Regions from separate parts of the Paenibacillus sp. Negev47 genome, predicted to be linked through region 1. Evidence: riboswitches for the same ligand, from Rfam matches in the RefSeq annotation. Region 1 holds a riboswitch; the other holds the start of a gene.
What was found. Region 1 has a riboswitch for glycine ahead of gcvT (glycine cleavage system aminomethyltransferase GcvT). Riboswitches for the same ligand answer to the same signal wherever they lie in the genome.

Region 1 (3,420 bases):
GGCTTGCAGGGCATCCCAGTCAGTGACGCCATCCTTATAGCCAATCTCAACAATCTCTAGACTCAGTCCGTGCGCATAAGCCTGCAATACCTGACGGGCTTCCGGATGAACGGTACGGGATACGATGAGCTGTTTGCGACGAGTTGCCGCTGCGGCCAGATTACCTGCTTCCGCAAAGGCCGTTGCACCGTCATACATGCTGGCATTGGCTACAGCCATACCGGTTAATTCACAGATGTAGGACTGGAATTCGAAAATGGCCTGTAGTTCACCTTGGCTGATCTCAGGCTGATAAGGTGTGTAGGCAGTGTAGAACTCGGAACGGGATATGACATGATTGATGACGGAAGGAACATGATGATCATATATGCCTGCGCCGAGGAAGCTGGCATGAGTTTCGAAATTGGCGTTGCCGCCAGCCTGTTTGGACATGTGACGTGTAAGCGCATATTCATCAAGTTTGGAGGATACGGGCAGCTCGCCCTGATAACGAATCTCCTGTGGAATGTCCTGAAACAGATCATCCAGCGTATCCACACCAATGGTTGCGAGCATGGCGCTCTGATCCTGCTCGGTCATGGGAATATAACGGTGCTTGCTCATACTTGATCAACTCCTTGGGTAGGTGTCTTTGACGTACGTATCCGTTTATGAAAAGGGGTCTTCACGACCACGGCTTTCAGCTTCTTGCCGCGGATCTCAATCTCAAGCGGGGTTCCGAGCGCAGCGTATTTGCTGTCGATGAGGGCAAGCCCCAGATTACGTTTCAATGTTGGTGATTGCGTGCCTGTCGTCACTTCACCAATCTGTACGCCTTCGGCGTAAATCGGATAGTGGGGGCGGGGGATGCCACGCTCCAGCACTTCGATGCCGACCAGTTTGCGGGCGGGACCATCATTTTTTTGTTGTAACAAGGCTTCGTGTCCGATAAAGGGTCCAGCATTCAGCTTCACAAACATACCTACGCCAGCTTCGAGTGGAGAGATGGTTGCCGACAATTCCTGTCCATACAGAGGGAGCCTTGCTTCAAAGCGCAGCGTATCCCGGGCACCGAGGCCTGCTGGTACAAGTCCGTGACCTTCTCCAGCTTGCATTAATCCATTCCAGACCGCAGAGGCTTGATCCGCAGATATATATAGTTCAAATCCATCTTCACCGGTATAACCAGTACGGGATAACAGCAATTTTACTCCACAGACTTCGGCATTCTGCACAAAACGAAATGGTTCAATGGTGGATACATCCGTATCTGTAACTTTTCCGATAATATCTACAGCCAGTGGACCTTGCAGGGCGAGCAGCGCCGTCTGCTCCGAATCGTTGGTCATGCTTACACCAGGGATCAAGTGCTCTTGCAGCCATGCCCAATCCTTGTCGATGTTGGAGGCGTTAACCACGAGCATATACTGCTGATCTTCCAGCTTATACACGAGCAGATCATCCACCACACCGCCATTCGGATAACACATCAGGGTATACTGGGCTTGACCGGGAACCAGCGTGGTCACATCATTGGTCATCATTTGTTGCAAAAATGCTTCAGCCTGCTCACCCTGTACTGTGAATTCGCCCATATGGGATACATCGAACAGTCCAGCGCGCTCGCGTACCGCTTCATGTTCTTTCTGGATTCCGCTAAATTGTACCGGAAGCTCCCAGCCTCCAAAATCAATGCACCGTACGCCTTCATATTGCTGATATAGTGGGAAGAGTGGTGTTCTAAGCAAATCGGACATCAAATCACCTCGTCATGGGCCGTCAGCCGGCCGAATATGCAATCGTGGATCAATGAACCAGGGTATTTTTAAATTTTCATCTAGAGACCTTTAGTGGGTAAGTATGATAAGGCAGCTATGACAGCGCCGATCTGAATCCTGTTTTTCGTTTTTTGGGAAAAAGGAAAAGGACAGGCCAAAGAACCGGCATGCCAAGTAGCACGCTGTATTCTAAGGCTCTGTCCCTTGTACCTGAGAGTTACCCCGCCGCGTCGTACAGCAGGTTTCCCCTTGGGTGATCATAACGCCCGCACAGGGCGAATAGATGCTCTCCAGAGTTGCGTCCCGTAAAAGTCCTTTTGCCTGAGAGATTCACCTCCGCTTATCGGTGGTTTACTCCTTCGGCGTTACCTCATGTACATCCCGAGTCGGGTGTCGCGGGTAATCTCTCCCTTTACATTCATCCGCGGGTATAACATAGTCCAATAAACACGTTTACTCCTCTCATTAAAACGTGAATCCACTATCGATGTCAAGAACGATATCATAGAAAGTGATTAAAAACCGAATATTTAGTATAGTTTTAATATAATTGTTCGTGTATTTAAAAAGACTACGCTTACTATTCTAATATTCACCAGTATATGTAGAAAGAGTGTATTCAGGTTACGGTTTGAGGAGGGGATCAGCAAATAAATTGTAAGGTATCTTGACATTTGATTCATAAATATCATACGCTATGTTCTGGGAAAAAGGTTAAGGTCAAAGATCGCATGCACTCATTAATGAAAAGCGAGGCGGATATCGATGAGCGAATTGAAAAGTGATTTCCTGTACAGTGAAGAGCACGAATGGGTGCAAACCGTAGGGGAGGATACTGTACGTATTGGCATTACCGAGTTCGCGCAGCATCAGCTGGGTGACATTGTGTTTGTGGAATTGCCTGACCTTGAATCCAATGTAAAAGCAGAAGACAGCATTGGAACGATCGAATCGGTCAAAACGGTGTCGGACTTGTTTTCTCCAGTCACTGGTTCAATCATTGCGGTGAATGATTCGTTGCAGGACTCACCTGAACTGGTAAACAGCTCTCCTTACGAGGAAGGCTGGATGATCGAGATTCGTGTTGAGGGAGATCTGTCTGCAGCGTTGTCCACATTGATGAATGCAGATGCGTATCGCAAACATACCGAAGAATAGAATCAATGAACTTGTACTTATTAACATATGTTATTACAAAAATGAGATGTGCTTCATGTTATTGCGACCTGTGTGAGCTTGATGCTTGCACAGGTTTTTTTGTGTTTTCCAAGGAACGTTGTGAATACTGATTTAAGCAGATTGTGGATGCAAATTGTCTGATTAGATCAAGCTATAGGGTAGAAAATGATTTTGGAAATGATAAAAGTCATAGGCAAGAAAAGCCTTATGTACCAATGAGTTCAGCCATTATGCATAGATAAAAACGATTACATAACCTAATGTTGTCATCATTGTTCATGACGAAAGTACGCTTTCATTTCATTGAACAGGAGAGCATTCTCGCTTAGGATTACAGCAGGGGAGAAATGATACCCCTTTCATAATCATAATCACTTGATCCAAGGAGGATAATACAATGAGTAATTTGGACCAATCGTCCAATTCCAAAGGTGGGCTACGGGTTGGTGTTCAGCGTTTTGGCCGATTCCTGAGTGGTATGGTC
Region 2 (3,420 bases), 900 kb from region 1:
AAGCGCACGGAAACATCCGAGAATGGCAATGTCAGTTACGCAGTTAATAACGGAAAGGAGATCATCCTTTATGAAAAAGAAACAGGAGCAGCATATTCCATGGATGCATCATCCGTGTCACAACAGCCTAATCAAACCCAGAAACAAATATTGGTTGATCAACTAGAGCGGTTACGTACTACGCATGATGTGAATATGATGGGACAGGAGAAACTTCATGGACAGGACGTCATTCATATTGAATTGACACCAAAAGAAGAAGGCGCGTTCTCCATATCTTCAGAGTATTGGGTAGACCCCAAAACGTGGATGATTGTCAAAGTAAACAGCGCGTATGGGGATGGAAAATCAGAAATGGTCTATGATCCGATTCAGTATGACCCTGAATTCACAAAGGATACTTTCGTAATTGACATCCCTAAGGAGGTCGATGTGAAGGACTTGAACGATATGATGCAGAATTCCGAAGTGACCCTAGAGGAAGCGGAAAAAGCGTTGGAACAGCCGTTCCTACAGGACATGAGTGGAGAATTCGAACGATCACGGATCGAAATGTCTACATTGGGCGGTGAGCTGAGCAGAGATGAAGTAACCTTGTATTATGTACGTGACGACAAGGTAGAAGTCAGCCTGACAGTATTCAAGATGCCGGAAGAAAATGTGGACGATACACTAATGCCGGATGAAGCCAAGATTAAGGTTCGTAACACCGAGGGTTCATATATGAAGAGCATTCGGAACATATCATGGAGTGAAAATGGCTTGCGGTACTCCGTCATGGGTGAAAACGAAGGATGGACGAAAGAGAAGCTTCAAGCTTGGATAAATGAATTGAAGCTGCCTAATCATTCCTAATGAGTGATAAAGATGATAATTATACGTCACTTTTGTTGACATATAATGTGTAGCATATTAATCTGTAAGTATATGTACCAGATATGATTCAGATATGATCCAATTGAACAGAAGACACACGTTCGATGTGAGTTGAACGAGAAAGTGAATATAAGCGGATGATAACGAGCGGGAGAGACCTGGGTTAGCCGAGCAAAAGGGCTAGTGTTCAGGCACCGAAGGAGCAAGCTGCTGCGCACCCGGCGCAGTGGTTAATCTCTCAGGTAAATGTACCATCGTTGGACGCAACTCTGGAGAGTGCGCGAACTGCGCCACCCAAGGGGTATATGATCAGTTAGCCCGGTGACCTTGCCTGTAATCGCAGGCATTCACCTTGTCCTTGGACACTGCTGGTCATGAAACTCTCAGGTATCGAGGACAGAGAGAGGGCCTGAGGCCTTCTTCTGTCCTTTTTTGATGTCATCATTCAGTAAAAAAAGAACATTGTGGAATGGGATCTGGATGGAAATGACGAATACAATTGGAGGGTTACAAGGTGCGATTTAAAGATGTGTTTTCAATTATTGGCCCGTCGATGACGGGGCCTTCAAGTTCACATACAGCTGGAGCAGCAAGGTTAGGGAGAATCGCTCGCCAGTGGCTCGGTTGTACGCCGGATCGGGCGCGACTGACGCTGTACGGTTCATTTGCAGATACGTATCAGGGTCACGGCACGGATCTGGCACTGATCGGCGGTCTTCTGGACTATGTCACAGACGATCCGCGTATCCCGGATGCAGAGCAATACGCAGAAGAAGCGGGCATGGAGGTTGAGTTTTATACAAGCGGCCTGCCTGCTCCGCATCCGAATACGGTCAAAATTGAGTTATGGCATGGAGAGCGTGCCTGCTCCTTGATCGGGGCTTCCATTGGTGGCGGCAGCGTATCGGTGCATGCGATGAATGATTTTCGTGTCCAGATCAGTGGTGAATTCCCTACACTCGTTCTGCGGCATGCTGACAAAGCAGGCGTACTTGCGTCAGTGACGTCTACGATCAGTTCATCGGGAGTTAACATCGGCTATATGCAGGTGGATCGGAAAGCTCGGGATGGTGAAGCGCTGACGGCAATGGAGATGGACGGCGTGCCTAATCCGGATATGTTGAAGCGTCTGCGTTCGCTCGACCATGTGCTGGACATTCGTGTCATTGATTTGAAGAGAGGAGTTGATTCGGATGCGGTTTAAACATTTGCACGAATTGAATACGATCTGTACAGCGGAATCCAAAACCATTGCTCAGCTGATGATTGAGGAGCAGGTCCAAGAAACGAATACGCCTGAAGCGAACGTTGTGCAGCAGATGTCGGACTATTATCAAGTGATGAAGGAAGCGGTACAGAAGGGATTAACGGAAGATACCACATCACGCAGCGGGTTAACGGGTGGAGACGGCAAGAAAATGGCCGAGTACATTCGCAAAGGTGAGACTTGCTCTGGTGATGCTTCTGCACTTGCGATGGCGTATGCCCTGTGTGTATCTGAAGTGAATGCTTCCATGGGCCGCATCGTGGCAACACCAACAGCTGGTTCCTGCGGCATTATTCCTGGTGTGTTTATCAGTTCACAGGAGCGGTTTGGCTGGACGGACGAACACTTGGTTAACGGGTTGTTCTGTGCTGGGGCAATCGGTTATGTTATTGCGAACAATTCATTTATCTCCGGTGCCGAGGGTGGCTGTCAGGCGGAAGTGGGTTCTGCGATTGGTATGGCTGCGGGTGCCATGGTTGAACTGCGTGGAGGTACACCGGAGCAGGTCGTTCATGCCGTTGGCTTGGCTTTAAAAAATACACTGGGCCTTATCTGCGATCCAGTCGCAGGCCTCGTCGAAATTCCGTGCATCGTCCGTAACGGACTGGGTGCCGTCACAGCATTGGCTGCGGCCGATATGGCATTGGCCGGTGTACGTAGTGCCATCCCGTCAGACGAAGTCATAGACGTCATGCTGGAAGTAGGCAGTGCGATGCCGAGCCGTCACCGGGAGACAGCCCAAGGCGGATTGGCTCAGACACCAACAGGCCGCAAAATGATGCAAAATCTGGCCAAACCGAAAGCAAAACGTGCCGAACAGGAGACGGAGTCCTCTACTGAAAATGATGCAGAACCTACGGCATAATGGATTGATATGAAATAAATCTAACTCTAACTTGTGGAGCCTTGAGCCTTGACTATTAAAGATGATGCAGGGCTCCCTACATGATACGAAAAGCCGATACAAATCTTCCTGGTGAAGATTTGTATCGGCTTTTTTGTCTTTTTCTAACGAAGAAAATAAAAACATTGACTCTTTATATATCGTATTGATATATTATTTATTGTCATATATCAATACGATATATAAAGAGCGAAAGAAAACTAAAGGAGATGGATAGAATGAAAGGGGTTTTCCAGACGAGTCTGCTGTTTTTGAAAAATGGAGCAACCATTGTAGGATTAATTACGGCTGTGCTATTTCAGGTTTTTTTTAACATCATCTGGCTTAGCGGATACGATCAGGTTAATGAGAGAATGACTGAACTGGCTGTCAC

Region 2: linked by a shared signal. The riboswitch ahead of sdaAB (L-serine ammonia-lyase, iron-sulfur-dependent subunit beta) and the one ahead of gcvT (glycine cleavage system aminomethyltransferase GcvT) in region 1 are both predicted to bind glycine.

Annotation. Positions count from the first base shown of each region.
Region 1 covers NZ_CM177754.1:1,392,842-1,396,261, forward strand. Annotated here, with positions in the region: gene gcvPA (aminomethyl-transferring glycine dehydrogenase subunit GcvPA) at 1-603, opposite strand, end outside; gene gcvT (glycine cleavage system aminomethyltransferase GcvT) at 600-1,736, opposite strand; glycine riboswitch at 1,953-2,053, opposite strand; glycine riboswitch at 2,057-2,179, opposite strand; gene gcvH (glycine cleavage system protein GcvH) at 2,523-2,915, shown strand; gene AC4G47_RS06480 (PTS mannitol transporter subunit IIBC) at 3,334-3,420, shown strand, end outside.
Region 2 covers NZ_CM177754.1:497,341-500,760, forward strand. Annotated here, with positions in the region: gene AC4G47_RS02425 (LolA family protein) at 1-855, shown strand, start outside; glycine riboswitch at 1,015-1,139, shown strand; glycine riboswitch at 1,144-1,278, shown strand; gene sdaAB (L-serine ammonia-lyase, iron-sulfur-dependent subunit beta) at 1,391-2,080, shown strand; gene sdaAA (L-serine ammonia-lyase, iron-sulfur-dependent, subunit alpha) at 2,070-3,008, shown strand; gene AC4G47_RS02440 (YhgE/Pip domain-containing protein) at 3,266-3,420, shown strand, end outside.